3 regions of the Niveispirillum sp. FG148 genome follow, and region 3 is predicted to be linked to each of the others. Evidence: predicted binding sites of a transcription regulator. Region 3 holds the regulator's gene; each other region holds the start of a gene.

Region 1 (10,409 bases), on a different contig from region 3:
CGTGACGCCGACCACGACCGACGCCTTGCCGTCAGCCACGGCGATGGCGACGACGACGCCGGTGCCGACCTGCTTCTTCAGCTCATCGGCGAACGGCTTCAGATCCTTGGCCGGCAGGTCGGCGACGACGCGGCCGATGAAGCCCAGACCATTGATCTGCTTCACTTCCGACGCCCCGCCGGAACCACCGCCACCCAGCGCCACCTGACGGCGCAGATCGGCCAGTTCCTTTTCCATCCGGCGGCGTTCTTCCAGCAGGCCGGTGACCTTGGCCACCACCTCACCCGCCGGCACCTTCAGCGCCTGGGCGGCATCCAGAAGACGGCCTTCCTGCTGTTCCAGATAGGCCAGCGCGCCAGCCCCCGTCAGCGCCTCGATCCGGCGGACACCGGCAGACACCGCCCCTTCCGACACGATTTTGAACAGGCCGATATCGCCCGTGCGGCGGACATGGGTGCCGCCGCACAGTTCGACGGAGAATTCCTTGTTGCCGGCCGCATCCACGCCACCCATGGAGACGACGCGCACTTCCTCACCGTACTTTTCCCCGAACAGGGCCATGGCGCCGACGGCGATGGCGGCATCGGGGGTCATCAGACGGGTGGTGACGTCGCTGTTGCCGCGGATGCGGGCATTCACCGTCGCCTCGACGTCGGCAATGTCATTGGCGGCCAGCGGGCTGGGCTGGGAAATGTCGAAGCGCAGCCGGTCGGCGCTGACCAGTGAGCCCTTCTGGGTGACGTGGTCGCCCAGGCGGCGGCGCAGCGCCTCATGCAGCAGGTGGGTGGCGCTGTGGTTGGCGCGGATGGCACCACGGCGAACCGTATCGACCTTCAGTTCGACGGCATCGCCCACGGCCAGGGTGCCCTTGGTCACCGTGCCGATATGGGCGAAGACGGCGCCCAGCTTCTTCTGCACGTCGCGCACGGTCACTTCCGCGCCCTTGGCGGAGACCATGGCACCGCAATCGCCAACCTGACCGCCGCTTTCGCCATAGAAGGGCGTCTGGTTGACGACGATCAGCACTTCCTGGCCTTCGCCAACGCTGGTCAGACGGTTGCCTTCCTTGTCCAGGATGGCGGTCACGGCGCCTTCAGCCAGTTCTGTGTCGTAGCCCAGGAATTCCGTGGCGCCCAGCTCGTCCTTCACTTCGAACCAGACACGTTCCGTTGCGGCCTCGCCCGAGCCGGACCAGGCGGCGCGGGCCTTCTTGCGCTGTTCCTCCATGGCGGCGTTGAAGCCGTCCACATCCACGGGACGGTTGCGGGTGCGCAGCACGTCCTGGGTCAGGTCCAGCGGGAAGCCATAGGTGTCATAGAGCGTGAAGGCGACATTGCCGGGCAGCGCTTCACCGGTGGCCAAGCCGCCTTCCGCCTCGTCCAGCAGCTTCAGACCGCGGTCCAGTGTCTGCTTGAAGCGGGTTTCTTCCAGGCGCAGCGTTTCGGTGATCAGCGCCTGTGCGCGCACCAGCTCGCCATAATGGCCGCCCATCTCCCGCACCAGGGCGGGGACCAGACGGTGCATCACGGGATCCTTGGCGCCCAGCATATGGGCATGGCGCATGGCGCGGCGCATGATGCGGCGCAGGACATAGCCGCGCCCTTCGTTCGACGGCATGACGCCGTCGGCGATCAGGAAGGAGCAGGAGCGCAGATGGTCGGCGATGACGCGGTGCGAGGTCACCTGCGGACCATTCAGGCTGGCGCCCGTCACTTCCGCCGACGCAGCCAGCAGCGCCTTGAAGATGTCAGTGTCATAATTGTCATGCACGCCCTGCATCACGGCGGCCAGACGTTCCATGCCCATGCCGGTATCGATCGACGGCTTGGGCAGGGGCACGCGTTCGAACCCGCCATCCTTGGACGGCATCTGTTCATACTGCATGAACACGAGATTCCAGATCTCAATGAAGCGGTCGCCATCCTGATCCGGGCTGCCCGGCGGGCCGCCGGCGATCTTGTCGCCGTGATCATAGAAGATTTCCGAGCAGGGGCCGCAGGGACCCGTATCGCCCATCATCCAGAAATTGTCCGAGGTCGGGATGCGGATGATGCGCTCGTCCGGCAGGCCGGCGATCTTCTTCCACAGATCGAACGCCTCGTCATCATTATGGAAGACGGTGGTCGTCAGCTTGTCGGCCGGAATGCCGAATTCCTTGGTGATCAGGTTCCAGGCCAGTTCGATCGCATCGGCCTTGAAATAGTCGCCGAAGGAGAAATTGCCCAGCATTTCGAAGAAGGTGTGGTGGCGGGCCGTGAAACCGACATTATCCAGGTCATTATGCTTGCCGCCAGCGCGCACGCATTTCTGCGAGGTGGTAGCGCGGCTGTAGGGCCGGTGTTCCTGACCGGTGAAGACGTTCTTGAACTGCACCATGCCGGCATTCGTGAACATCAGCGTCGGATCGTTGCGCGGTACCAACGGCGAGCTGTCGACAATGGCGTGGCCGTGCTTCCCGAAATAGTCGAGGAAGGTGGTGCGGATGTCGTTGACGGTCTTCTTGGACATGGGATGACGGCCTGATTGCATGGACACGACAAGGGGATGGCGGTTTTACCTTGGCCGACAGCACCCTGTCCATGCCCGGCTTCCTATAGGCGCCATGCCAGACCGCTTTTCACCCCGATAAGCATGTGCAACAGGATGCAACATCACGCCCCCCCTGAACCCGGAGTGGAATGCCCAGCCACTCCGAAAGCGAAAGAGGGAATGCAGGTCACCCCGCACTCCCCCTTCATTCGATCCATCCAGGACGGATCGAACTGCCTATTCCAATCTCCCTTGCTCGTGACCGATCAAGGGAGATTTCATGTTCCCTCAGGCGCCGGGCGGGCGCATCCGCGCCCTTGGCTTACGCCGCATGTGCGGCGGGCCGCCGGTCGGCGGCCTCCAATACGCCAAGGGTCAAGCCCTCGGCGGATTGGTATCATTCCGGGCTGGACGCCTCGCCATCGGTTTCCGGCGTGCCCATCATGGCGCCCGCCACGATGCCGGCATTGGCGCGGATCTTCTGTTCGATGCTGTCGGCCACGGTCGGGTTGGCGCGCAGGAAGGTCTTGGCATTCTCACGCCCCTGCCCGATACGCTGCCCGTCATAGGAGAACCAGGAGCCCGACTTGTCGACGACGCCGGCCTGGATGCCCAGATCCAGCAACTCGCCGACCTTCGACACGCCTTCACCATACATGATGTCGAATTCGACAACGCGGAACGGCGGCGCCATCTTGTTTTTCACCACCTTCACGCGGGTCTGGTTGCCCGTCACCGTCTCCCGGTCCTTGATGGCGCCGATGCGGCGGATATCCAGGCGGACGGAAGCGTAGAATTTCAGCGCGTTGCCGCCCGTCGTCGTTTCCGGATTGCCGAACATGACGCCGATCTTCAGACGGATCTGGTTGATGAAGATCACCAGACAGCGCGACTTGGAAATGGAGCTGGTCAGCTTGCGCAGCGCCTGGCTCATCAGGCGGGCATGCAGGCCGACATGGCTGTCGCCCATCTCCCCTTCCAGTTCGGCGCGCGGCACCAGGGCCGCCACCGAATCCACCACCAGCACATCGATGGCACCGGAGCGGACCAGCGTGTCGGCGATTTCCAGCGCCTGTTCACCGGCGTCGGGCTGAGAGATCAGCAGTTCGTCCACATCCACGCCCAGCTTGCGAGCATAGGACGGGTCGAGCGCATGTTCGGCATCGACGAAGGCGCAGACACCGCCATTCTTCTGTGCCTGGGCGATGGCATGCAGGGCCAGGGTGGTCTTGCCCGAGCTTTCCGGCCCATAAATTTCAATGATACGGCCCCGCGGGAAGCCGCCAATGCCCAGCGCGATGTCGAGGCCGAGGGAACCGGTGGAAACCACCTCCGTCTCCGTCAATGCCTCCTTGGCGCCGAGCTTCATGATCGAGCCCTTGCCGAACGCGCGTTCGATCTGGCCTAGGGCCGCATCCAGAGCTTTTTGTTTGTCCATGGGTGTTTCAACCAGACGGAGTGGAGCTGCCGACATATCTGTCCCCTACCTTCTCGCACGGATGTGCATGCCCGTTCAACTGCACCTGTTGTACCTTCTTTGTTCTCACCCGCCAAGCGCAAATGTTCTCATTCCGTTCACTTTGTTCCACCCCCTGACAGGCCGGACGGCGGGTAAGAAGGGGTATGGCCGTGCAAAGCAGGGGCATCGGGTCCGGAAATGGCCTATGCTGACCCGAAGGGTTCTCGGTGAAGGTTCCAGCATGTTGAATTCCAGAGGGAATCGCGTCCGTTCCACGCTGCTGTCGGCATTGCCGGCCCTGTGCCTGCTGGCATCGATTCCAGCCGGCGCGCAGAGCGCCGCGCCACCGTCCGACACCCCGAAGAAGACAGAGAGCAAGCCCGCCCCGGCGATGGAGGAGGAAATCATCGTCACCGGTCGGCATGGCGAACCCGATTTCCAGGAACAGAATGAATTTCACACCCAGGAATATCGCCGCCTGAAGGACATTTACGATCCCGACCCCCTGCCGGTGATCCGCAGCGACCGGCTGGTGCGCATGCCGGAGGCCACCAGCAGCACAGTGCAGGGCAAGCCGACCCTGACGGAAAAACAATGGTGAGCAGCCCACCGCCCGCCGATCTGGTCCGTGCCGCCCAGGCAGCCGGCGCACGCGGGGATGCCGATGGGGCCCTGTCGCTGTGGCGGCAGGTCCTGGCCGCTGCCCCGGATCATGCGGGCGCCCTGCTGATGCTGGGCGACGACGCCCGCCGGCGCGGTGCGGCCGATGAAGCGGAGGCGATGCTGTCGCGGGCCGTGGAGAAAGCCCCGCGCCTGGTGCCGGCGCGCTGCGCCCTGGCCAATCTGCTGTTACATACAGGCCGCGAAGCGGCGGCGGGCCCGCATCTGGCGGCCGCGCTGGAACTGGCGCCCGACCAGTCCTATGTCTGGCGCGATGCCGGGCTTTATCGACGCGTCACGGGCGATCCGGCCGGGGCATTGGCGGCATTCGACCATTGTCTGGAACGGGCGCCCGGCGACCCGTCCGCCCTGCTGGGCCGGTCGCTGGCGCTGCTGCGGCTGGGCCGCTGGGCAGAGGGATTCGCGGCCTATCACCATCGCTGGTCGGTATCCACCCGCCCGCCCCGCCACCAGACCCTGCCACCCTGGCAAGGGCAGAACCCCGACGGACGCCGCATCCTGGTCTGGCATGAACAAGGGGCCGGCGACACCATCATGTGTGCCCGGCTGACCCAGGCCCTGATCAAGACGGGGGCGGCGGTGATGCTGGAGGTGCCGGCGGCCCTGGCCCCGCTGTTCGCGGACGGACGCCATGGACAGGTGCTGATGCCGGGGGACCCCGTGCCGCCAGCCGATTTCCAGGTGCCGCTGCTGGACCTGCCCGGCCTGCTGGACCTGACGCCGCAGACCATCACCTGGGCCGGCCCCTATCTGTCGGCCGAGCCGGCACGCACCGCCCATTGGGCTGAACGACTGCCGAAGCGTTCCGGCCGGCCGCGCATCGGCATCAGCTGGGCCGGCAATCCGGCCCATCCGGGCGACCGCTGGCGTTCCCCCGGCCTGCCCCCGCTGCTGCCGCTGCTGGCCCGCACCGGCGCCGACTGGTACGCGATGCAGGTGGCCGCCGGCCATGAACAGCTGGCCGCCGCTGCCCTGCCCGGCCCCGTCACCGATCTGGCGCCGGACATCGGAGGATGGGCCGACAGTGCGGCCATCCTGGCCAACCTGGACCTGCTGATCGCGCCCGACAGCGCCCTGGCCCACCTGGCGGGCGCCATGGGCCGCCCCGTCTGGACCCTGATCGCCACCGACACCGACTGGCGCTGGCTGGAAGGCGGCAACCGCACCCCCTGGTATCCGTCCATGCGCCTGTTCCGCCAGCAGCGCTGCGGCGACTGGGCGGGGGTGGTTCAACGGATCAATGCCGCCCTGCCGCTGTGATCCCTCCTTGATCCGGGGCCGCCGGCACGGCACCATCGGCAGAGATCATGGCGCCGTTGCATCCGAAGGTAGGCATCTTGGACCTGGAAAGCCTGAGCATCGCTTTCGACATGCTGACCGACGGCGTCGCGCTGTTTGATGCGCAGGAAAAGCTGGTCCATGCCAATCCGGCCTTCCGCGCCCTGTTCCCGGCCACGGCCTGGCTGATGGTGCGGGGCGTGACGTTCGAAACGCTGCTGCGGTCTGGCATCAGCCTGGGCGACAACCTGCATGTGCGCGATCGCAACGTGGAGGAATATGTCGCCGAACGCATGGCCCTGTTTCGCAACCCTACAGGCGTGCCGGGCGAATTCCTGCTGACCGACGGGCGCTGGATCCGCGTGCATGACCGGCGCATGCCCGATGGCGGCACCCTGTGCCTGCGCTCCGACATCACTGAACTGAAGCAGCGTGAGGCGGACCTGCGCGAAAGCGAGCAGCGTTACCGCCAGCTTGTCGACCTGTCGCCGGACGGCATCGCCGTACATGACGCGCAGGGGCGTGGCCGCTTCGTCAATTCCGCCGGCCGCACCATCCTGGGCGTCGAGCGCAATGCCGACCCGGCCAATTTCCACATCATGGATTTCGTGGCGGCGGATGCACGGCCCCTGGCCGAGATGCTGTTCCGTCGCGTCACCGGCGGGGAACCGGTGATCCAGATGCGGCTGGACCTGACCAGCCATGACGGGCGCCATCTGCTGGTGGAACTGTCGGCCGTGCCGTTCCAGGCGGACCGGGAACGGCTGGTCCTTTGCCTGTTCCGCGACGTCACGCATGAGGCAGCTGCGTCGCTGCGCCTGCGCGAGAGCGAGGCCCGCGCCCGCTCCATCCTGGAAACGGCCCTGGACTGCATCGTCTCCATCGACGAGGACGGGGTGATCCTGGAGTTCAACCCGGCGGCGGAGCGCACCTTCGGCTGGACACGGACCGAGGCGGTGGGACGGTCGATGAGCGAGCTGATCGTGCCGCCCCATCACCGCGCCGGACACGATAATGGTCTGGCCCGGCTGAAATCCGGCGCCCCCGGCACCGTGCTGGGCCGGCGCATCGAGATCGAGGCCATGCGCCGCGACGGCACCGTATTTCCCATCGAACTGGCCATCACGGCCGTCCCGCTGGGACCGGGCAAGCGCTACACGGCCTATCTGCGCGACATCACCGAACGGCGTCTGGCGGAACGGGAGATCTGGGAGAAGACCCGTATCCTGGACAGCATGATGGACAATGTCGGCATCGGCATCGAGGTCTACGGCGCCGATGGCCGGTTGCTGGTCGCCAACCGCATGGTGGCGGAACTGCTGGACATTCCGCCCGGCGTGATGGTCCCCGGCCTGCATGACCGGGATCTGGTCCGCATCCTGGCCGAACAGGGCGAATATCCGGGCGAGACGGTCGAGGAGAGCCTGGCCGATTATGACCGCATCCGGCATGAGGGTGTCTATTTCAACGAACGCCAGCGACGCAATGGCACCTGGCTGCAGGTCCGGCATTTCCCCATGTCGGGTGGCGGATTCGTCGTGCTGTTCACCGATGTGACGGAGCAGAAGAAGCTGGAAAGCCAGTTGCTCCAGGCCCAGAAGATGGAGGCACTGGGGCAGCTGGCTGGCGGCATCGCCCATGATTTCAACAATATCCTGTCCGTCATCGGCGGCTATGCCGGCATGGCCAAGCAGGGCGTGCCCAAGGACAGCAATCTGGCATCATACCTGGGCAAGATCGGCCAAGGGGTGGAACGGGCAGCGGCCCTGACGCGCGAGCTGCTGACCTTCTCCCGCCAGAAGGGGGCGACGCCATCGCGCGTCATCGATCTGGGTGCGGTGCTGCGTGGACAGGAATTCCTGCTGAAGCCGCTGCTGGGTGCCACCATCGACCTGTCCCTGTCGGTGCCCCCCGCCCCCGTCTGGGTCGCCATCGATCCCGACATGGCCGCCCAGGCGCTGCTGAACCTGGCCATCAACGCCCGCGACGCCATGCCCGGCGGTGGCCCCCTGTCGGTGGCGCTGTCGGTGGAAGATGGCACGGCCCGACCCGTGGCCCTGCCTGAAGGGCGCTATGCTGTGCTGTCGGTCACCGACCGCGGCACCGGCATGCCGCCGGAACTGCTGGACCGCATCTTCGACCCGTTCTTCACCACCAAGCCGCCGGGTCAGGGCACGGGCCTGGGCCTTGCCATGGTCTATGGCACCGTGAAGCAGGCGGGCGGCACCATCCTGGTCGACAGCCAGCCCGGCCGCGGCACCCGGTTCACCCTGTGGCTGCCGCTGACCGGCAGCCCGGCCGGCGCCGACAGCGAAGGCATACCGGATATCCTGCCCCCGCCGCGCAGTGACCCCAGCCGATCCGCCACCATCCTGGTCGCGGAGGATGAGCCGGAACTGCTGACGCTGGTCACCCGCTTCCTGGAGGATGACGGCTATGTTGTGCGCGGTGCCGCCGACGGGGTGGAGGCGCTGGAACGGTTCGAGGAAGGCGGCATTGACCTGCTGCTGACCGATCTGGTGATGCCGGCCCTGGGGGGCGTGCGGCTGGCCCATCTGATCATGGAACTGGACAGCCATGTCGCTGTCCTGTTCATGACGGGATATCCCGGACGCGGGCATGCGGAGGTGGAGGATCTGCCCTCTGACATCCCCGTGCTGTACAAACCCATCGACCCCGACACTTTACGGCGTGCGGTAGCAGAGGCCCTGGCACGCGGGAGAGAGACATGAGCCGCATGTACGTGCCCGAGGACCCGATCCGGTCGCTGCGCATTCTGGTGGTGGAGGATCAGCAGCAGACCCGGGTCTGGATCCTGGACGTGCTGAAACAGATCGGGGTGCGGGAGGCGCTGGCCGCCAATGATGGCAGCGAAGCGCTGGATATCGTGCATCGCGATCCCGGTGCCGTCGATCTGGTCATCTGCGACTGGGCCATGCCGCGCATGAACGGCATGGACCTGCTGGCCGCCGTGCGCAATCTCCGTCCCGACCTGCCCTTCATCATGGAAACGGGGCACGGCACCAAGGATCATGTCCTGGCCGCCCGCGCCCAGGGTGTTGACGCCTTCATCGTCAAGCCGTACAGCGCAGCCCAGCTGGAGGTGCGGATCCGCACCATCGCCAAGAATATCCGTCCCCGCGGCCCCGCCCGCCCCTGACCCTTCATTCCGGAGCCGTGATGTCCGTTCAAGAAAAACCCCTGGGTCTGATCTGCGCCATTCCCGAGGAGACGGCGGCGCTGGCCGGACATTTCACGGAAGGCAGGCGGGAAGAAATCGCAGGCTTCCGTTTCATCACCGGCCATCTGGACGGCCGCGCCACGGTGCTGGTGGAAGCGGGTATCGGCAAGGTCAATGCCGCGGTCGTGGCGACGCTGCTGCTGCACCGGTTCGGCGTGCGCGGTCTGCTGTTCTCCGGCGTGGCGGGCGGCATCGATCCTGACCTGCATGTCGGTGATGTGGTCATCGCCGACCGCCTGGTCCAGCATGATTACGGTGCCCTGGCCGATGGACGGCTGAAGCCCTATCAGCCGGGCGTGCCGCCCCTGCCCGGTTTCGACGACAGTTTCGGCTATGGGCTGGATCCGGACCTGCGGGAGAAGGTGACGTCGGTGCTGGCGGGGCTGGACCTGTTTCCCCCGGCCGAGACGACGCGGCAGCCGGTCTGGTGCTTCGGCACCGTGCTGACGGGCGACCATTTCCTGAACTGTACGACCACCCGCGCCGACCTGTCGGCCCGATTCCAGGCCCAGGCCGTGGAAATGGAAGGCGCCGCCCTGGCCCAGGTGGCGGAAAAATTCAGCGTGCCGCTGATCGTCGTGCGGGCCCTGTCGGACCTGGCCGGGGCCGAAAGCCATCTGGACTTTCCCACCTTTGCCCGCAACGCGGCGCGCAACGCCGCCCTGATCATCCGGCGCATCATCCAAATATTCTGAAATGATTTCGAAAGAAACGGCGACAGGAAGTCAAAGATTGCTCCGTTGAAAGCATGGGTCCGGCAAAACCCAAAGGAGCAACCCATGAGCATCAGCAGCATCAGCAGCATCAGCAGCAATGCCTATGCTTCGTCCGGCGTCAGCCGGCAGCAGGCAGCGCAGCAGCGGTTCCAGACCGCCGACACCGACCAGTCCGGTGGCCTGTCGCTGGAGGAATTCCAGGCCGCCGGCCCGAAGGACGCCAATGCGGCCAATCGCCCGGCCGGCGGCCCCAGCGCCGAGGACATGTTCAAGTCCATCGACGCGGACAGCGATGGTTCCGTCACCCAGGCGGAAATGGAATCGTCCTTCCAGCGCATGCATAGCAAGACGCGCGGCGCCCTGCTGTCGGCCCAGGAAGAAGCCAGCGGTACCACCGACAGCAGCAGCACGACGGCCAGCGCCGAAGCCTTCGGCGGTGCCGGTGGCCCGCCGCCGGGTGGTCCGCCCCCGGGTGGTCCGCCCCCGGGTGGTCCGCCGCCCGGTG
Region 2 (10,409 bases), on a different contig from region 3:
CCCCCACTACTCTTTTGCCTGTCGCGTCACGGAAGGAACCCGAAGGGCCGGATGATCAGCGAGCTGAACCAGCGGTCGCGGGAAATTTTCCGCCAGATCGTCGAAGCCTATGTCCAGACGGGTGAACCGGTGGGGTCGCGGACCCTGTCGCGCCGCCTGTCCGCCAGCCTGTCGCCGGCGACCATCCGCAATGTCATGGCCGACCTGGAGGAGCTGGGCCTGCTGATGGCTCCCCACACCTCGGCTGGGCGCGTGCCCACCGATGCCGGCCTGCGCCTGTTCGTCAATGGCCTGCTGGAGGTGGGCGACCTGACGGAGCGGGAGCGGGAGGATATCGAGGTCACCTGTTCCGCCCGTGGCCGTTCCGTGCCGGAGGTGCTGGAGGAGGCGACGAACCTGCTGTCGGGCCTGTCGTCCTGCGCGGGGCTGGTGCTGGCGCCCAAGACCGACCGGCCGCTGAAGCATATCGAGTTCGTCAACCTGTCGCCCGGCCGCGCCCTGGTCGTGCTGGTGACGGAGGATGGGCTGGTGGAAAACCGGGTGGTGGAGGTGTCCACGGGCCTGCCGCCATCGGCCCTGCAGATGGCGTCCAACTATCTGAATGCCCGCGTCGTCGGCCGCACCCTGTCGGAAGCCCGCGCCTTCATCCAGAAGGAGATGGAGGAGCAGAAGACCCAGCTGGACGAACTGACCCGTAAGGTCGTGGAGACGGGGCTGGCCACCTGGTCCGGGGCGCGGGGCAGCCAGGGCTATCTGATCGTGCGCGGTCAGGCCAGGCTGCTGGAGGATGTCACCGCCATTTCCGACCTGGAACGCATCCGGTCCCTGTTCGAAGCGCTGGAAACGCGTGAGCAGATGGTGAAGATGCTGGACGCGACCGGCAAGGCGGAGGGTGTGCAGATTTTCATCGGGGCGGAGAACAACCTGTTCTCCCATGCCGGCTGTTCGATGATCGTCAGCCCCTATGCCAACACCAAGGACCAGATCGTCGGTGCCATCGGCGTCATCGGTCCCACCCGCATCAATTACGCCCGCATCATTCCCATGGTCGATTATACCGCCAAGGTCATCGGCCGGTTGATGGGCTGACCCCTTGCGGGTCATGGGGGTCCGACCCTATTTCTGGGTGGACACTCTCGACAGAATGTTTAATCCCGCCTAAACCAGGGGGCCGCCGGGCATTCACCCCTTGTCCGGCGCCCGCACCAGGTAAATTCCGAAGGCTCGATCCGCTATGACCGATACGATCAATACCCACGACAGCGACACCAGCGCCGCCGCCGAAACGGTCAATCCGGCGTCCGAGGGCGCGGCCGATCCGGCCCGCGTCGCCCAGCTGGAGGCGGAGGTCGCGTCCCTGAAAGACCAGATTCTGCGCGCCCTGGCCGAGACCGAGAATGTGCGCCGCCGCGCCGAGCGGGAGCGCGAGGACACGTCCAAATATGCCGTCTCCAAGTTCGCCAAGGAACTGCTGGCCGTGGCGGACAATCTGCGCCGCGCCGTGGAAGCGGTGGCCCCCGACGTGCGTGAGAGCAACCAGGCCGTCGGCAACCTGCTGACGGGCGTGGAAGCGACGGAGCGCCAGTTGCTGGCCGCCTTCGACCGTGCCGGCATTGCCAAGGTGGAGGCGCTGGGCGCCCCGGCCGACCCGAACTTCCATCAGATCATGATGGAGATCGAGAATACGGGTAAGCCCGCGGGCACCGTGGTGCAGGTGCTGCAGGCTGGCTACACGATCCATGGCCGCCTGCTGCGCGAAGCCATTGTCGGCGTCGCCAAGGGCGATGTCGGCGGGCATGTGAACACCAGCGCCTGATTCGCCTCCCCCCCGTAGCGGATGCGTTCGCCCGGCGGTCGCCAGCCCGCCGCGCGTGCGGCGTAAGCCAAGCCAACGGAGTTGGCGCCCGGCGTTTGAGGGAACATGAATATAAAAGGCCCCCGCCGATATCCGGCGGGGGCCTTTTATATTCACCACGCAAGGACCGGTCACGGCTGCCAGTCGCGCACCCCGTATTTGGCCAGGATGGTGGCCAGCTGCCCGCTCTTGCGCAACTCCACCATCTTGGTGTCGATCAGCTTCACATAGGTGGCGCTGTTCGGATCCTTGGGTGAGAAGCCGATGGACACGTCCGACTGGTCGCCCAGAGAATGATAGGTGAACAGGTTGCGATAGCCCTTCGATTCCAGCAGGAAATCGATCACGTTGCTGTCTTCGACCATGGCGTCGATCTTGCCATCAATCAGCAGGTTGACCAGTTCCTCGGTCACGTCGTCGCCCGACACCTGCACCATGTTGGGCGAACCCTTGTTGGCGTCGATGAAGGCGTTGACGGCGTCGCTGTAGAAATAGTCCTTGATCGAACCAAAGCGCAGGCTCTTCAGTGATTCAAGGTTGGTGATCTTGAAATCCTTGGTTTCCTTGCCCTTGCGGATGACCAGCGTCGGGCTGGACAGACCCATCGGCGTCTTTGGATAGATCAGATCGCCCGCTTCTTCATGCGTGGCCCCCACGGCGGCAGTCACGGTACCGGCGCGGGTGGCCGCCAGCGCGTCCGTCCATGGCATCAGCGCATAATCGACCTTGTGGCCAGACGACTCCAGCGCCGCCTTGGCGATTTCAACAAGATAGCCGGGACGCACGCCCGGCGCGCAATTGTAGGGGCACCAGCTGTCGGCACGCAACTTCACCTCTTCCGACCGGGCGGGGGCAGCAACATTGCCGGCCAGAAGCAGGGACAGGCCGGCCAAGGCGCAAATTTTCGTGGGAGTGGTCCAAATCTTCATGAAAAGTGCCCCTTGCATCCTGACTGAAAACGCGTTGGCGTCATTACGGTCTGGTCACGGCGAAGTCAATTGCACGCGACTGCCTGGGGGATCATCTATGCTTTTGCACTGAAATGCGGCAATCGCTTTTTCCGCCAGCGTTCCGGCAACAGCGCCGGTCCTTTATCCGCAGCCGATGCGGGCATCGGCCGTCGGGGAACGATCGGTTGCCCTGATCCGTTCGCTTGAAAGGGGATGGGGGAGGAAATGGGCCGTTGATCGGATACCGGTACTGGACGGGGTCGCATCGCGCCCCACCCTTTCTGCAACGACAAGGATGAAGGGGCGCATGGAACGGGTGCATCTGTCGGCCTGCATGTCACTGGATGGCCATATCGACATGGTTGGCGGCAGCAGGCCGCTGGTTCTGTCCAGCGAGGAGGATTGCCGCGACATGCATGGCCTGCGCGCAGAGTGCGACGCCATTCTGGTCGGCGCCGGTACCGTGCGGCGGGACGCGCCACGCCTGACCGTGCGCTATCCGGACCTGCTGGAACGCCGCCGGCAGGCGGGATTGCCCGACCATCCGTTGAAGGTGACGGTCACGCGCACGGGTGAACTGGACCCGGCGTCCGCCTTCTTCACCCGGGGTGGGGAGCGGGTGGTCCTGTGCCCTGAACCGGTGCTGGCCGCCACGCGGGCGCGACTGGGCAATGTGGCGACCGTGGCGGGTCTGGACGGGACGGACAGCCGCGCCATCCTGGACCGCCTTTCGGCATTGGGTGTGCGCCGTCTGCTGGTGGAAGGGGGGACGGAACTGCTGACACGGTTCCTGGCCGATGGCGCTTTCCACCATCTGCGTCTGGCCGTGGCACCGTTCCTGGTCGGGCAGGATGCGGCCCCGCGCCTGGCCGGGTCCGGGCGCTTTCCCTTCGGGCCCGACCACCGGCTGCGCATCCGCGCCACCCGGCTGCTGGGCAATATCTGTGTCATCGATATGGATAATCCCGACCGGGTTCCGTGAAGGGGCTGGGTCCGCGCAGCGGCAGCGTGACCGCCCCCAGCGACAGGCAGGTTGCCAGCGTCAGCAGGGGTGCCGCCAGGTCGCGGCGACGGGCCGGGGGAAGCAGCCGGGCCAGCAACAGACCGGGCGACAGACGGCTGCGCGGCCGTTGCAGAACGGCCAGAATGGTCAGCAAGGCGCGTTCATCCAGCGACAGGGCGGAGCGGCAGCCATTGCCGATATCGGGTCGCCCGGCAGGATAGAGATGCAATTGCTCCAGCGCCTCTTCCCAGGCCAGCAGGGCATCGGCCCAGCCACCGGGCAGCAGGCGCCGGAACTCCAGCTCCACCTCCTGCCAGCGGAACCGCCCATGACGCCAGCGCCGCGCCGACCAGAGCAGCAATTGTTCCCCCCGCGACAGGGTGAAGACGGTGCCGCCGGCCTGCTGTTCGGTCAGCGACGCGACGCGGGCCGCGTGGCTGTCGGGATCTGGTGCCGGTGCCGTGCCGGGTGCCGCCGCTGCCAGATCGGGCCACCACAGGGCTTCGCCATTCATTGACGCCTCCATCTTCGGGGTTGATGGAAGAAGCTTATTGCGAGTCATTCGCAATTGCAAATCATTCTCAACAGCCAACTGCCTCTCGCCATACTATGCGAATGGCTCTCATTGGCATCTTGACAGCGACCGGATGGCTGCCGACATATCGGGCAGTCCCCGCCGCTTGGCTGGATGTATCGCCCCGGCCGCACGGCCGGCACTGTCGCCAGGAGCCGAAGAAGATGAAGATGTTTTTCCGCCGCACGCTGCTGCGATCGCTGGCCCTGCCCCTGCTGGGTGCCGGTCTGGGTCTGTCCCTCATTGCGGGACCGGCCGCGCGGGCGCAAGCGGCGGAGGTGAACATCTATTCCTCGCGCCATTACGACGCCGACAAGTTGCTCTACGCCGCCTTCGAGAAACAGACGGGCATCCAGGTCAATGTCATCGAAGGCAAGGATGACGAGCTGATCGAACGGCTGAAGGCCGAAGGGCGTAACAGCCCGGCCGATGTGCTGCTGGCTGTGGATGCCGGCCGCCTGTGGCGCGCGCAGAATGCCGACGTGCTGCAAGCGGTGAAAAGTGCCGTGCTGGAAAAGGCGGTGCCCGCCGCCTATCGCGAGAAGGACGGTTACTGGTTTGGCCTGTCGGCCCGCGCCCGTGTCATCATCTATAACAAGGCCACGGTGAAGCCGTCGGACCTGTCGACCTATGAGGATCTGGCCGATCCGAAATGGAAGGGCCGCGTCCTGGTCCGCAGTTCCACCAGCGTCTACAATCAGTCGCTGACCGGCTCCATTCTGGCTGCCCATGGTGCGGAGAAGACGGAAGCCTGGGCCAAGGGCCTGGCTGGCAATTTTGCCCGCAAGCCGCAGGGCGGCGATATCGATCAGATCAAGGCTGTGGCGGCGGGAGAAGGCGATGTCGCCATCTCCAACACCTATTATTTCGCCCGCATGCTGAATTCGACCAACCCGGCGGAAAAGGCGGCGGCGGAAAAGGCGGGCCTGTTCTTCCCCAATCAGGGGGATCGCGGCACGCACATGAACATCTCCGGTGCCGGCGTGGCCAAATACGCCCCCAACCGCGCCAATGCCGTGAAGTTCCTGGAGTTTCTGTCCACCCCGGAGGCGCAGAAGATCTTCGCGGAGGCCAATTATGAATTCCCCGTCGTGGCCGGCATCCCTTCGCATGCGACGGTGGCCGCCTGGGGCGAGTTCAAGCGCGACAGCCTGAATGCCGCCATCTATGGCGAAAACAATGCCGAAGCCCTGAAGATCATGGATCGGGCCGGCTGGAAGTAAGCTGCGCAGTCAAAAAAAGGGGGAGGCGGATCGAACGACCCACCTCCCCCTTTTTTCATCACATCACATAATCGACCGACAGCCAGATCTTGCGCCGGTCGGCAAGCGCCCCGCGCCCGTCAAAATCGGCATATTTCACGCCCGCCGTGATCTTCGGCCCGAATTTCAGGGCCAGTTCGGCATCCCATTCCGTGCCCTGCCTGGCCCCGCCGCGTTCCGCCTCAAAATCATGGTACCAGAGGGCGGCCGACAGGCCGGTGATGCGGCCCCAGCTCAGCTTGGCGTCATGGCCCAGCTTGCCATAGGTGTCGACGACGCCATTGGCAGGCGTGGTCAGGAAGGCATCGGCATAGCCCTGGAACTTGTGCAGCGTGGCCAGCGGCGTGGCGAAGCCGCGCACCCCGTCGCCTTCCAGCGACTCGACGCCGACGGTCAGGCCCGTGCCGCCGATGCTGCCCGTCAGTTCACCCGCCAGATAATCCAGCGCGATATTACGGGGATTATGCTTGTAGTCGGTCTGGTGGGCATATTCGCCGACATAAGCCAGGGTCACCGTCCCCAGCGTCTGCTTGCCCGCCAGCCGCGCGCCCACGGTGCGCGTGGTCAGCAGCGGCTGTTCGTTCAGGTCCAGGAAATAGGCATAGCCCGTGATCTTGCCCACAGGCGCCAGGGTGACGGCGGCGTTCAGCAGGTGGGACGTGCCCTCATACTCACCTTGCGGGCTTTCATTGCCGAAGATGCGGTTCACCTGGGTAACCAGGGCATAGTTCAACTCGACATTGGGGATGCTCTTGTTGACCACCCGCAGGGCGTCGAAGGTCTGTTCATTCTGGCGGAAGCCGACGGCGCCGATGAAGCGCTGATTGTCCAGATTGATGCGCTGGCGCCCCAGCGTGACCTGGGTGCCGGGCAGGTCCGTGTAATCCAGTTGCAGGCGGTTCAGTTCCGCGCCGTCCGGGTCGGTGATCAACGGGCGCTTGGTCTTGCCGTTGATGCTGTCATTGAAGGCGCTGTTCAGATGGGCCACGCCCTCCATCTCCGCCAACAGCGACAGGCCCTGCACGGCCGCCGTCTGATAGCCGACACGCGCCCGCATTGTATGGGCCTGTGCGCCTTGCGGCAGCCCGGCCTGATCCACATCCTCAAACCGGTAGCGGGCGTCCAGCAGGAACTTGCCATTGGTGAAGGCATCGGTCAGGTCGGCCGCCTGTGCCGGCAGGCAGGTGAGGCAGAGCGCCAGCGACAGACCGGCCAGGGTGCGCAGGGATGCGGATGACGCCTTGTTCTTCTTGGTCATGAAAGGCTCCCATAAAAAAAGGCGTCCGAACAGTCCAGGCGGTCAGCCTGGCTGTTCGGACGCCATTGTCCCGGTGGGCCGTCATCGGCCCGGTTGAAGGGCGCCATCGTGGCGCCACCCCGGTCCGGATTTCAGCAATCCCTGTGCCAGGGCGACGAATGTCGGGATTGTCCGGGAAATAACCGTTTTGCGGGCGCACAGATGAATGCTGCGCCTGCGAAATGGGCAAAGGACGTGAGCAATATGGTTAACGTAATTGCAATAAATCCCATTTGTTGCCGTACAGATCCTGGAACACGGCGACGCTGCCATAGGTCTCGTGCCGCGGTTCTTCCAGGAAGGTGACGCCGGCGGCGACCATGGCGGCATGGTCACGGACGAAATCGTCGCTATGCAGGAACAGGAAGACGCGGCCGCCGGCCTGGTTGCCGATGGCGGCCTGCTGTTCCGGCCCCGACGCCCTGGCCAGCAGCAGGCGCGATTCGGTGGCACCCGGCGGGGCCACCAGCACCCAGCGCTTGCCCCCACCCAGATCATCATCGGCCACCAGGGTGAAGCCCAGCTTCTCGCGATACCAGGCAATGGCCTCGTCATAATCGCGGACCAGCAGGGAAAGGGCGCCGATATGGGGCATGGGGGCGTGTCCTGTCAGGAAGGGGCAGCCAGTTCTAACCGCTGGCACCCCCGGATGCCAGATTCAGCACTTGCCAAACAGAACAAAACAGGAACAATTACCCCATGACCGACAGTATCCCCACCATCGCCGCCCTGCGGGAGCGGCTGTCCATCATGGACCGCATCCGCCCGCCCAAGGGAAGGACGGCACTGTCGCTGGGCCATGGCGCGCTGGACGCGGCCCTGCCGGGCGGCGGGCTGGTGCGGGGCGGGATGCATGAATTCTGGCCGGCACCGGGGGATGCGGCGGCGCATGGCTATATCGCCTCCCTGCTGTCGGGGCTGGCAGGGGATGGCCCGATCCTCTGGTGCCGGCTGCGTGACCGGGGGGATGCGCTGGGCCTGGCCGACATGCCCTATGGGCCGGGGCTGGCAGCGATGGGTCTGGACCCGTCGCGCCTGATCCTGATCCGGCCCGACAGCCTGGACGACGCGCTGTGGGCGGTGGAGGAGGCGTTGCGCTGCCGGCCGCTGGCAGCCGTCATCGGCGATGGCTTCCTGCCCGGGCCCGTGCCGGGGCGGCGGCTGCAACTGGCGGCAGAGGATGGCGGGATGCTGGGCATCCTGATCCTGCCGCCGCTGGCCCGACCGCCGCCTTCCACGGCACTGACCCGCTGGCGGGTCACATCGGCGCGCGACCGCCCCCCGCATGAAGATGGTGGGGGGCCGCGCTGGACCGTCACGCTGCTGCGGGCACGGGGCGGGGGATCGGGTTCGTGGGAGGTCGCGTGGGATGACACGGCGTTTCGTCTCCGTCTGGCTCAGCCGCTGGCCGACGGACCAGTGGCGGCGGCGGAATAGGGATCAGAAGCTGACGGGCCCGCTGGTCCTGACCCTGGCGGGACAGGGCGGCATCCGGCTTCATGCCGTGGACCCGCTGGCTTCGGCGGACGGGTTGCGGCCCGGCCTGCTGCTGGCCGATGCCCGCGCCCTGGCACCGGGGCTGGTCGCCATGCAGGCTGATCCCGCCGCCGACCGTTCCGCATTGGCCCGGCTGGCCGTCTGGGCCCAGCGCTACACGCCACAGGCCGCCAGCGACGGGCCGGACGGGCTGATCCTGGACATCACGGGCTGTGCCCATCTCTGGGGTGGGGAGGCGGGCCTGCTGGCCGACCTGTCGGCCCGGCTGGGCAAGGCCGGCTTCACCCATCATCTGGGGCTGGGCGACGGGCCGGCCGCCGCCTGGGGCTGGGCCCGGCATCGGCCCGCCGGGTCCGACCCTATCCTGCCGGAAGGCAAGCGCGCCTGGACGCAGCTTCTGCCCCTGCCCATGGCGGCCCTGCGCCTGGATGACGGGCTGGTGGCCGATCTGGCGCGGGTGGGGCTGGTGCGGGTGGGCGATGCACACCGGCAGCACCGGGCCCCGCTGACGGCCCGCTATGGCACGGGCATCGGCCGTCGGCTCGACCGCATGCTGGGCCTGTCAGCCGAACCCGTGGCACCGCAGGCCGCACCGCCGCTCTGGCGTGTGCGTCTGTCCTTTGCCGAGCCTATCGCCACGCGCGACGCGATCGAGGCGGCGACCCTGTCGCTGCTGCGCGATCTGTGCGTCCGGCTGGAAGGGGCGGGCCGGGGCGCGCGCCGGCTGCTGCTGACCTGTTTTCGCACCGATGCCAGTGTGCAGTCCGTGACCATCGGCGCTGCCCGGCCCAGCCGCGATGCGCCCGCCCTGCTGAAGCTGTTCCGCGAACGGTTCGACCAGGTGGAACCCGGCTTCGGGATCGAGATGATGGAGATGCAGGCGACCTCCACCGATGCCTTCACGGCCGAACAGGCCGGGCTGGCCGTGGGCGGGGGCGATGCCTTCGCCCTGACCGCCCTGCTGGACCGGCTGGTCAACCGGCTGGGGGAGGATCGGGTGGGCCGCCCCTGCCCCCGCGACACGCATCGGCCGGAACGGATCATGGAACTGACCGGGGAGATGGAGGGACCGGAGTTGCCGCTGGACCCCGCCCCTGCCCCTCTGGCCCCTTCCCCCCTGGCCCGCCCGGAACGGGACGCGGGAGAGGATGGGGGCGACGGGGCCAGGAAGCCCTGGCCCAAGGCGGCGCCCCGCCGGCCCACGCCCACCCGCACCCGCATCTGGCGGATGGAAGGGCCGCGCCCCCTGCTGCTGCTGCATCCGCCGGAGCGGGTGGAGGTGGCGGAACCCGCCCTGTTGTCCTGGCGCGGGCGGCCCTTGCGGCTGGACTGGCTGGAGGGGCCGGAACGCATCCGCCCCGACTGGTGGCGGGCCCGCACCGGCCCGACGCGGGATTATTACCGCGCGCAACTGGCCGATGGCCGCCGCGTCTGGCTGTTCCGCACGGCCGATGACCGGGGCCATTGGTACCTGCACGGGCTGTGCGCATGACCATCCCCGATTATGTCGACCTGCAGGTCACCAGCAATTTCAGTTTCCTGCGCGCAGGATCCCACCCACATGAACTGGTGCTGGCCGCCGCATCCCTGGGCCGGAAGGCCATCGCCATCACCGACCATGACACGCTGGCCGGGGCCGTGCGCATGCACACGGCCTGCAAGCAGCAGCGCATAAGGCTGGTGGTGGGCTGCCGGCTGACGCTTTCCGATGCGCCGCCCGTGCTGTGCCACCCCACCGACCGCGCCGCCTATGGACGGTTGACGCGGCTGCTGACGCGGGGCAAGCGGCGGGGCGGCAAGGGGGAATGCCACCTGACCCTGGCCGATCTGGCCGACGCGGCGGAAGGGCAGATCCTGTCCGTGCTGGCGCCTGAAGGCCGCGCGACGCCCAAACGGCTGGAGGAACTGGCCCGACAGCTGGAGCGGTTCAGGGCGCTGCCGGCGGCGGGGCTCTATCTGGCCGTGGCCCCG
Region 3 (10,409 bases):
CTTGCGCCGCGTCAACAAACGCTAAAGCGCCACGAAGTCCCTTCGTGGTTTGGTTCAAACCATTGGTAAGGAAGGGCAATATGGGCCACACAACCCGCTCGCTTCAGCAGATTGAACCTCCCGGCAAGACCCGAATGCGGTGTTGTTGACGCGTCCGGTCACGCGTCCATCCACCTGCCCCAAGCGATTGTACAGCGCGGCTATGCTATTTGCCGCGATGGGAGACACATATCATGACCAATCAGGCATTCAGCATTGAAACCGGCCGCTACAGCGCCGGCATCGCCGTCGCCGACGGCCAGGGATACCGCTTCTTTGCCGCCCATCCGCTGTTCAGCAGCCTGGATGGCCGGAAATATAACAGCGTCGCCGCCGTGGAAAAGGCCGCCCGCCAGCGCGAGGCGGAGGCACGGGCCGACACGCGCCGCCAGGACAGCCGCGGACAGGTGTTCCGATCCTGGGGCTTCCGCGCGACGGCGGCGTGATTTCCTTGTTCCGTCCCGTCGACCCGACCCAGGGCGGTGCGCAGGTCGGGGGAAGCCTGAGCGAACCCCGACAGCCGACGCTGCCTTTATAATGTCGGGGGTCGCATACGCTCACCCCGACCTGCGAACGCTGACGTTTCCTGCGGCTGCCGGCCTTGGCGGGGGTTACCCCTCCTCCGCCTTGCGCTGCTTCTTGCGCCCGGCCAGGGCCGCAATGACGCCGTGGAAGGTGCGCACTTCCTGTTCAGTCATGCCACAGCGTTGCAGCGTGTTGCGCACATTGCGGATCATGGAGGGGCGCTTGTCCGGATGGGTGTAGAATCCGGACTGTTCCAGCTCGCCTTCCAGATGATCGAACAGGTTCTGCAATTCGGCCTTGGTGGCCGGCTCCGACGCGCCGGTATGCAGATAGCGGTCTTCCGCCTCCACCCCCGTCATCCACCATTCATAGGCGACCAGCAGCACGGCCTGCCCCAGGTTGAGCGAGGAGAAGCCGGGGTTCAGCGGCACGGAAATCAGCGTGTCGGTCAGGGTGATGTCATCATTGACCAGACCCGTTCGCTCGGGCCCGAACATCAGCCCGACCTTGCGCCCGATCGACCAATGGCCACGCATCTCGTTCGCGGCCTCACGCGGGGTGACGACGGGCTTCACCATGTCGCGCACACGCGCGGCGGTGGAGAAGACCTTGTGCAGGTCGGCGATGGCGGCGGGCGTACTGTCGAACACGCGCACGCGGTCCAGCACCAGGGTAGCGCCGGCGGATGCCGATACCGCCTTCTCGTTGGGCCAGCCATCACGCGGATTGACCAGACGCAGATCAGTCAGACCGCAATTCAGCATGGCCCGCGCACAGGCGCCGATATTCTCCCCCATCTGGGGTTCGATCAGGATGACGGCCGGCCCATCGCCGTCCGCCTGCATCTTGGCCAATTCCCGCTTGTTCGTACCGCTGGACATCGCTTGCCGCTATCTGGACCCTGAAAGGCGGCCCGACCTCAGGCCGCCGCAGGATTGTCGATAGCGGCACCAGCCCGGTAGAGGCAATAGGTAATGCTGTCCGACAGGGCATTGAAGCTGGCATCGATGACATTGGCCGACACGCCGACCGTACACCAGCGGTGTCCGTGGCGGTCCGCCGTTTCGATCATGACGCGGGTCACGGCCTTGGTTCCATCCTGGGCATTCAGGATGCGTACCTTGTAATCGACCAGCCGCATGCCCTCCAGCGCCGGATAGACGGGGATCAGAGCCTTGCGCAGCGCCTGATCCAGGGCGTTCACGGGGCCATTGCCCTCTGCCACCGTCATCACCGATTCCGGACCGTTGGGGCCCGGCACCTCCACCTTCGTGGTGGCCTCCGACAGGGTCACCAGCTCGTTCTTGGCGTTCCAGCGGCGTTCATCCAGCACGCGGAAGGCGGCCAGGCGGAAATAGTCCGGCACCTCCCCCAGGGCACGGCGGGCCAGCAGCTCGAAGCTGGCTTCGGCCCCATCGAAGGCATAGCCCTCGAACTCCCGGCGCTTGACCAGATCAACCAGATGGCCGACCCGCTCATCCCTGGGGTCGACGGCCACCCCCACCTCGCGCAGGCGGGCCAGGATGTTGGACCGGCCGGCCTGATCGGAGACCAGAACATGCCGGCGGTTGCCGACCAGCGACGGATCGACATGCTCGTAGCTGCTGGGATCCTTCTCCACGGCGGAGACATGCAGCCCGCCCTTATGGGCAAAGGCGCTTTCACCGACATAGGCCGCGTGGCGGTTGGGCGTGCGGTTCAACCGCTCGTCCAGCATGCGGCTGATATGGACCAGACGGGCCATGCCATCGGCATCCACCCCCGTCTCGAACCCCATCTTCACCGACAGGGTCGGGATCAGGGACAGGAGATTGGCATTGCCGCAGCGCTCCCCCAGCCCGTTCAGCGTGCCCTGAACCATGCGGGCCCCGGCGCGCACGGCGGCCAGGGAATTGGACACGGCGTTTTCCGTGTCATTATGGGTGTGGATGCCGATGCGACCGCCGGGGATGTGCTTGGTCACTTCCCCGACGATGCGTTCCACCTCGTCCGGCAGGGTGCCGCCATTGGTGTCGCACAGCACGATCCAGCGGGCCCCCGCCTCATACGCCGCCTTCACGCAGGACAGGGCATAATCGGGATTGGCCTTGAACCCATCGAAGAAATGTTCAGCGTCGAACAAGGGCTCACGCCCACGCGCCGCGATTTCCCGGATGCTGTCGGCGATCAGGGAGAGATTTTCCTCCCGCGGAATCGACAGCGCGACATCGACATGGAAATCCCAGGTCTTGCCAACGATGCACACCGCATCGGCCGGGCTGTCCAGCAGGGCCGACAGGCCAGGATCGTTCGACGCGCTGCGGCCCGGCCGGCGGGTCATGCCAAAGGCCGTGAAGGTGGCGCGGTGCAGATGCGGCGGATCGGCGAAGAAGGCGTCGTCCGTCGGGTTGGCCCCGGGCCAGCCGCCTTCGACATAATCAATGCCCAGCGCGTCCAGCTCCTGCGCGATGGCGATCTTGTCCGCCACGGTGAAATCAACGCCGGAGGTCTGCGCCCCGTCGCGCAGCGTGGTGTCATAGAGATAGACGCGGTTCGTTTCGTTCATAATCAAAGGCCAGATAGCAACGACGTTGCCGAATGTGGCGCATCGCGGCCGGCGGATCAATGGTCATGCGCGCATGGGGCAACTGTCCCCCGGTCGCATGCCCATTGGTAAGCGGGCGTTTTTGCCCTAAATAGGCAGCCAAAGCTCCCCCCAAGCTTCGGAAGTTGCCCATCATGGCCCTGTGGCGGATCAGCGATAGCCTAGTCGAATACCCGGAAGCCCTTGCCTTCATGGAAGCGCGCGTGGCCGAGGTGCGGGCCGGCACGGCGCCGGAAACCGTCTGGCTGCTGGAACATCCCCCGCTCTACACCGCCGGCACGTCGGCGCGGGAGACGGACCTGCTGGCCCCCATGCAGTTCCCCGTGTTCCAGGCGGGGCGCGGTGGCCAATATACCTATCATGGGCCGGGGCAGCGCATCGGCTATGTCATGCTGGATGTACAGGCGCGCGGCGGCGACCTGCATGATTTCGTCTGGCGGCTGGAGGAATGGCTGATCCGCACCCTGGCCCAGTTCGCCGTAAAGGGCGAACGCCGCTGCGGCCGCGTCGGCGTCTGGGTCGATATGGGTCCCTTCGGCCAGCCGGGCACAGAGAACAAGATCGCCGCCATCGGCGTGCGCGTGCGTCGCGGTGTCAGCTTCCACGGTGTCTCCTTGAATGTGGAGCCGGACCTGAGCCATTTCGGGGGAATCGTGCCCTGCGGCATCCGCGAACATGGCGTCACCTCGCTGGCGGCCCTGGGCCATATCGTCACGATGCCGGAGGTGGACATGGCCATGCAGGCCGCGTTTGAAGAAGTGTTCGGCGAAAATGCCGTCGCCCGGACGCCCGCCGCCTGCGCCGTGGAGGATTGAGATGAACCCGCGCCGCAGCATCAGCGCCCTGGTCCTTTACGGCGTCGGCACCGCCGCCCTGGTGGTCAGCGCCTTCATGCTGGTCGCCCCCACGCCGGACACCTATGGCCCCGCCCTGGTCGGCCTGCTGCTGGGCGTGCTGCTGCTGGGGGTGGGCCGCGCCTGCCAGCATTTGTCGCGCATCCGCGACCTGATGGAAGGAAGGGGCTGAGCCCCCTGGACACGTCCCCTACCGGTCGTCCGCCAGGCAGCCATGTTCGACCGACTGCGCCGCCAGCTCCTGGAACTGCGACAGATAACGCCCGTCGGCGGCGATGGCGGGGTTGCGGATGGTGTCGGCATTCAATTGCCGCAATTCCCTGTCGATGCGACCACAGGGACCGGCGCAGGCGGCCAACAGCAGCGGCAGCAGCAGCAGCAAAAGCAGAATGCGCGGTGGAACGGCGGACATGATCGGGGTCACCATCAACAGGCTTGGATGACCAGGACCCTGCGCGCGGCACCGGGCGAAAGCACGGCACGTCGGTGACGGGATTGCGGCGGCGCCTCCTTCCGTGGGGACGGGCCGCCACAACCAACGGGATCAGTAACGCCGGATCAGCCCGATCAGCCGGCCCTGCACATTGACGCGGTCAGAGCCGAAGACCCGGGTTTCGTAATTCGGGTTGGCCGGTTCCAGGGCGATGGAATTGCCCTTCCGACGCAGCCGCTTCAGCGTCACTTCCTGCCCATCGACCAGGGCGACGACGATGGTGCCATTCTCCGCCGTGTCGCAGCGCTGGATGATCACCGTGTCGCCGTCCAGAATGCCGGCTTCCACCATGCTGTCACCGGCGACTTCCAGCGCGTAATGGTCACCAGCCCCCACCATGCTGGCCGGGATATCGATGGTGACGGAATTATCGCGCATCGCTTCGATCGGCAAACCGGCGGCGATGCGGCCATAGAGCGGCAGGGCCACCGCTTCGGCATCGTTGCTGGCCTGCCGACCCGGCAGGGCGCCGCGGAAATCCCCCTTGATGACATTGGGCTTGAAGCGCGGCGACACCTCCGCCACAGGGGCCGGGGCGGCAGCGGCCGGCACGGGCTTTGTCTTGGCCAACGGCTTCTCCGGCAGGCGCAGCACTTCCAGCGCGCGGGCGCGGTGCGGCAGGCGACGGATGAACCCCCGCTCCTCCAGTCCGGTGATCAGACGATGGATGCCCGACTTCGACTTCAGGCCCAGCGCATCCTTCATCTCATCGAACGAAGGCGACACGCCCCCCTCATTCAGCCGGTCATTGATGAAGAACAGCAGTTCCTGTTGCTTGCGCGTCAGCATGGCATCCCCTCAGCCTGGTCCGGTCGCGACCGCCCGATATTCGGGCGTCCAGCCATCGGCATATTCACTGTCAGAATATAGAACAATCCCGGAACGTCAATCAATGTTCCAGTTTGGTTCGTGTTTTTCTGCGAGAATCTGGTGAAGCTTCGGAAAGGATACTCCCTGCATGGTTGCAGGCCGTGTTGCGCCAGACCGGGAGGAAAAAAGCCGAAGCCGGGCGGATCACCGCGTCAAAGCGCGTCCAGCGGCATGATCCGCACCATCTCCCCGGCCTTCACGGCCGGGGCGTGCGGCGCGCGCAGGATCAGGCAGTCGGCCCAGGCCAGCCGGCTCAACATTCCGCTGTCCTGTTTGGGAAATGGCTCGGCCACTTCCCTGCCCTGCCCGTCCACCGCCAGTCTGGCGCGGATGAAGTCGGCCCGTCCGTCATTGGGGCCCATATCGCGAGCCAGCACGGCGTCGCGCACCGCGTCATCCGTGGGCAGCCCCTGCAGGCCCAGCAGCAGCGGGCGCAGGAACAGCCAGGCGCAGACCAGGGCGGAAACCGGATTGCCCGGCAGACCGATGACGGGCACGCCGCCCATGCGGCCGAACATCAGCGGCTTGCCCGGCCGCATGGCGATCTTCCAGAAATCCAGCTCCAGCCCGGCCGCACCCAGGGCGGAGCGCACCAGATCATGTTCCCCCACCGACGCGCCGCCGATGGTGACCAGCAGGTCGGTGCCCGACGCAGCGGCGATCAGGGCGGACAAGCTGTCGGTGCTGTCGCCGGCAATCCCCAGATCCACCGCCTCCCCACCCAGTTGCCGGACCAGGGCGGACAGGGCCAGCGAATTGGAACTGACGATCTGGCCGGGCGCCAGCATATCGCCGGGCATCACCACCTCGTCGCCGGTAGCCAGGATGGAGACACGCGGGCGGCGTCGCACCTTCAGCCAGGGCACATTCATCGACGCGGCCAGCGCGATGTCGCGCACGGTCAGCTTGCGCCCCGCCGGCACCCCGACATCACCCGTGGCAAAATCCTGCCCCGCCGGTCGGACCCAGCGGCCGGGGCCACCGCCATCCTTGCATGTAACGGTGGCGCCATGATCGTCCGCATCCTCCTGCACCACCACGGTGTCGGCCCCATCGGGCAGGGCGCCACCGGTGAAGATGCGCACGGCCTGCCCCGGCCCCACCGCGCCCATGAAGGGGCAACCGGCCGGCGCTTCCCCGATGCGGGTCAGCGTGACGGGGAAGGAGGCGATATCCGCCGTGCGTACGGCCCAGCCATCCATGGCGGATACAGCGACAGGCGGATGGGTGACGCGCGCCACCACATCGGCGGCCAGCACCCGGCCCAGCCCCTGGGTGATCGGCACCTGTTCGGCCGGCAACGGGGCGATCTTGGCCAGGATGCGGGCACGGGCCTCGGAAAGGGGGATCACGCGGATGCTCCGTCAGTCGCAGGACGTCGACATATTGGGGCATATATCACGGACGGCAACGGGGCAAGGCGGCGACACCCCCGATTTTCTCCCGATCCTGTGCGGCCCTTACTCCGGCAGCACGGAAAAGGTGCCGCTCTTGCCACCTTCCTTATAGACCAGATGCACGCCGCCGATGATCATGCCCTTATCCGCAGCCTTGCACATGTCATAGATGGTCAGTGCGGCCACCGTGACGGCGGTCAGCGCCTCCATCTCCACACCCGTGCGGCCCTTCAGCTTGACCGTGGCCTCAATCTCCACCCGGTTGGCGCGGGCATCCAGCTGGAAATCGACCGCAACCTTGGACAGCATCAGCGGATGGCAGAGCGGGATCAGGTCGGGCGTCTTCTTCGCCGCCATGATCCCGGCCAGCCGGGCCACGCCCAGCACATCGCCCTTTTCCACTCCCCCATCGCGGATCAAGGCCAATGTCTCCGGCCGCATGGTGACATGGCCGCGGGCGATGGCGACGCGGACCGTCTCCTCCTTGGCGGAGACATCGACCATGGCGGCGTTGCCCGCCTCGTCGAAATGGGTCAGGGGGTTGCTCATGCTGCTGCCACCATGGGTGTGGACAGCAAGGCACGGGTGGCGGCCGCCACATCGGGCTTGGCCATCAGGCTTTCCCCGATCAGGAAGCGCCGCGCCCCGGCTGCCGCCAGCCGGGTCAGGTCGGCCGGGCTGTGGATGCCGCTTTCCGCCACCAGATGCCGGCCCGCCGGGACCATGGCGGCCAGGCGCTCCGTCGTGGCCAGATCGATGGCAAGGGTCTTCAGGTTGCGGTTATTCACGCCCAGCAGACCGCCGGGCAGCTTCAGCGCCCGTTCCATCTCCGCCTCGTCATGCACCTCCACCAGCACATCCATGCCGAGATCCACGGTGGCGTCATAGAGGTCGCGGGCCAGGACATCGTCCAGGCAGGCCATGATCAGCAGGATGCAGTCGGCACCCAGCGCCCGGCTTTCCACGATCTGATAGGGATCGATCATGAAATCCTTGCGCAGCGCCGGCAGGTCCACGGCGGAACGCGCCGCCTGCAGAAAGGCGTCATCCCCCTGGAAATAGGGGACATCGGTCAGCACCGACAGGCAGGTGGCGCCCGCGTCGCTGTACGCCCGCGCCAGGGTCGGCGGGTCGAAATCAGCCCGGATCAGGCCCTTGGAGGGGCTGGCCTTCTTGATCTCTGCAATCAGGGCCCAGCGCCCCTGCGCCACGGTGTTCTCCAGCGCCTTGGCAAAGCCGCGCGGGGCCGGCTGCTCCCGGGCCAGTGCTTCCACCATGGACAGGGGCCGGGCGGCCCTGGCGCGGGCCACATGGTCGGCCTTGTCGGCGCAGATACGGGCCAGGACGTCGGGTGTCTGTTGGTTGGTCATAGCGTCAACGGCGTGTTGGTGATGGAAACCAGCCGGTCGAGCGCCAGGGTCGCTTGTCCGGATGCGATACAATCGGCGGCCTTCGCCACCCCCGCCTTCAGGTCGGGCACGGCGTCGGCCACGACCAGGGCGGCCGCCGCGTTCAGCAGGACGATGTCGCGGTAGGCGCCTTCGGCCCCCGCCAGCACGGCGCGCAACGCCTCGGCATTCTCCTCCGGCATGCCACCGCGCAGCTCGGCCAGCGTGGCGCGCGGCAGGCCGGCATCATCGGGCGTGATGGTGAAGGTGCGGACCTGACCATCGCGCAACTCGGCCACATGCGTGGGGCCGGTGGTCGTGATCTCGTCCAGACCGTCCGCGCCGCTGACCACCCAGGCGCGGGTGGAGCCCAGGTTGCGCAGCACATGGGCCAGCGGTTCGACCCATCTGGCGTCGAACACGCCCATCAACTGCCGCTTGGCACCAGCCGGATTGGACAGCGGGCCCATCAGATTGAAGATGGTGCGCGTGCCCAGTTCGACCCGCGTCGGCCCGACATTGCGCATGGCCGTGTGATGGCGGGTCGCCAGCAGGAAGCCGATATGGGCGTCGAACAGCGCCCGCTTCACCAGGGTGAAATCGGCATCCAGATTGACGCCCAGCGCCGACAGCACATCCCCCGCCCCCGATTTGGAGGAGATGGCGCGATTGCCATGCTTGGCCACCGGCACACCGCAGCCGGCAATGACAAAGGCCACGGCCGTGGAGATGTTGTAGGTATGGGCCCCGTCGCCACCGGTACCGCAGGTGTCGATGATGCCGTCGGGCGCGTCGATCCGGATGGCCTTGGCCCGCATGGCGCGGGCGGCGCCTGTGATCTCCGCCACCGTTTCGCCGCGCACGCGCAGCGCCATCAGGAACCCGCCCATCTGCGACGGCGTGGCATTGCCCGCCATGATGATGGAGAAGGCGTGTTCCGCCTCCTCCTCACTCAGACTGGCGCCGGTGGCAACCTTGGCCAGCAGCGTCTTGAAATCCCCCATATTTCCCGACATCGCCGCCTCACGCTACGCGCAGCCGCGGCCCGCGCGTCACGCCGGCCAGGGTCAGGAAATTGTCGAAGATCTTGTGCCCATGTTCGGACGCGATGCTTTCCGGATGGAACTGCACGCCATGGATGGGCAGCGTCTTGTGTGACAGCGACATGATCATGCCGTCAGGCAGCCAGGCCGTGGATTCCAGGCAATCCGGCAGCGTTTCCTTCTCCACGATCAGGGAATGGTAACGCGTGGCCTTGAACGGGCTGGGCAGGCCCGCCATCAGACCCTTGCCATCATGATACACGTCCGACAGCTTGCCATGCATGGGTTCCGGCGCGCGGATGACCCGGCCGCCAAAGGCCTGACCGATGGCCTGATGCCCAAGGCACACACCCATCAGCGGGATCTTATGTTCGGCCGCGGCATGGATGATGGGCAGGCAGATGCCGGCCTTGTCCGGGTCGCAGGGACCGGGCGACAGGACGATGGCTTCCGGCTTCAACGCCAGCGCCTCTTCCACGCTCAGGGCATCATTACGCCACACGGCCATGTCAGCGCCCAATTCGCCCAGATAATGCACCAGATTCCAGGTGAAACTGTCGTAATTGTCGATGAACAGCAGCATGGCCATATTCCAGCAACGGCCCCCTGGGCCTTGGACCGCGAAGCCTACAGACTGACCGTCCTGATTTCCAGTCCGTGCAGCCCTGTCCTGTCCGGCGGGCGGCATTGCGGCTGGGGCATTGCGCGCCGTACCCGCTTTGTAGCACTAAGCTTGTCCATCCCTTCCCGCCGAGGTTGCCTTTTCCATGCCCGCCCCCACCCGGCCCCCCGGCACCAACCGCCCCCGTCCCGCCGGCAGCCCGAAGCCGAAGCGCCCCCGCGTCACCGTGGGGGGCAGCCGGGCCAAGCGGGGGCGCGACGGGCTGGTGCGGACGCGGCGCCTGGCCCTGATGTGGCTGGGCCGGTTGAACCTGGGCGGGCGCATCGCGCTTGGCTTCATCGCCCTGGTACTGGTGGCCGGCGGCCTGACGGCGCTGCTGGGCCAGGAACGCTATCACCCGGTCCCCGCCGGGCCCGCCCTGACCCCGACGGAGGAAGCCGCCGACGCCGACGCCCCGGACGAGCCGGAGGACGCAACGGACGAGGACGCGGCCGAACAGGCCGACCTGCCCACCCTGCCCGGCCCCGCACCCGCCGTGCCGGATGCACCACCTGCCCAGCAGCCGACAGCGCCGGCACAACAGGCCCCAACCGC

Evidence for each region. The regulator LexA, encoded in region 3, represses DNA repair genes until DNA is damaged. The targets are predictions, from matches to a motif close to ATGTTCTANTTTGGTTC.
Region 1: the regulator LexA is predicted to act here: its motif matches at 4,090-4,106, upstream of recA (recombinase RecA).
Region 2: the regulator LexA is predicted to act here: its motif matches at 7,617-7,633, upstream of ACODTW_RS11470 (ImuA family protein).

What each region holds. Positions count from the first base shown of each region.
Region 1 is NZ_JBMDKJ010000039.1:24,332-34,740, forward strand. Features, by position in the region: gene alaS (alanine--tRNA ligase) at 1-2,508, opposite strand, end outside; gene recA (recombinase RecA) at 2,927-4,003, opposite strand; gene ACODTW_RS25595 (hypothetical protein) at 4,230-4,589, shown strand; gene ACODTW_RS25600 (tetratricopeptide repeat protein) at 4,583-5,929, shown strand; gene ACODTW_RS25605 (PAS domain-containing hybrid sensor histidine kinase/response regulator) at 6,007-8,679, shown strand; gene ACODTW_RS25610 (response regulator) at 8,676-9,107, shown strand; gene ACODTW_RS25615 (5'-methylthioadenosine/adenosylhomocysteine nucleosidase) at 9,128-9,883, shown strand; gene ACODTW_RS25620 (EF-hand domain-containing protein) at 9,968-10,409, shown strand, end outside.
Region 2 is NZ_JBMDKJ010000008.1:137,495-147,903, forward strand. Features, by position in the region: gene hrcA (heat-inducible transcriptional repressor HrcA) at 52-1,089, shown strand; gene grpE (nucleotide exchange factor GrpE) at 1,235-1,816, shown strand; gene ACODTW_RS11440 (substrate-binding periplasmic protein) at 1,987-2,784, opposite strand; gene ACODTW_RS11445 (RibD family protein) at 3,113-3,787, shown strand; gene ACODTW_RS11450 (hypothetical protein) at 3,753-4,322, opposite strand; gene ACODTW_RS11455 (Fe(3+) ABC transporter substrate-binding protein) at 4,547-5,605, shown strand; gene ACODTW_RS11460 (alginate export family protein) at 5,664-6,902, opposite strand; gene ACODTW_RS11465 (VOC family protein) at 7,150-7,536, opposite strand; gene ACODTW_RS11470 (ImuA family protein) at 7,641-8,378, shown strand; gene ACODTW_RS11475 (Y-family DNA polymerase) at 8,311-9,930, shown strand; gene ACODTW_RS11480 (error-prone DNA polymerase) at 9,927-10,409, shown strand, end outside.
Region 3 is NZ_JBMDKJ010000010.1:23,422-33,830, forward strand. Features, by position in the region: gene ACODTW_RS12700 (hypothetical protein) at 234-485, shown strand; gene ACODTW_RS12705 (RNA methyltransferase) at 651-1,445, opposite strand; gene cimA (citramalate synthase) at 1,484-3,109, opposite strand; gene lipB (lipoyl(octanoyl) transferase LipB) at 3,283-3,963, shown strand; gene ACODTW_RS12720 (hypothetical protein) at 3,965-4,174, shown strand; gene ACODTW_RS12725 (hypothetical protein) at 4,193-4,414, opposite strand; gene lexA (transcriptional repressor LexA) at 4,547-5,284, opposite strand; gene ACODTW_RS12735 (molybdopterin molybdotransferase MoeA) at 5,518-6,717, opposite strand; gene moaC (cyclic pyranopterin monophosphate synthase MoaC) at 6,826-7,311, opposite strand; gene trpC (indole-3-glycerol phosphate synthase TrpC) at 7,308-8,132, opposite strand; gene trpD (anthranilate phosphoribosyltransferase) at 8,129-9,166, opposite strand; gene ACODTW_RS12755 (anthranilate synthase component II) at 9,174-9,776, opposite strand; gene ACODTW_RS12760 (divergent polysaccharide deacetylase family protein) at 9,961-10,409, shown strand, end outside.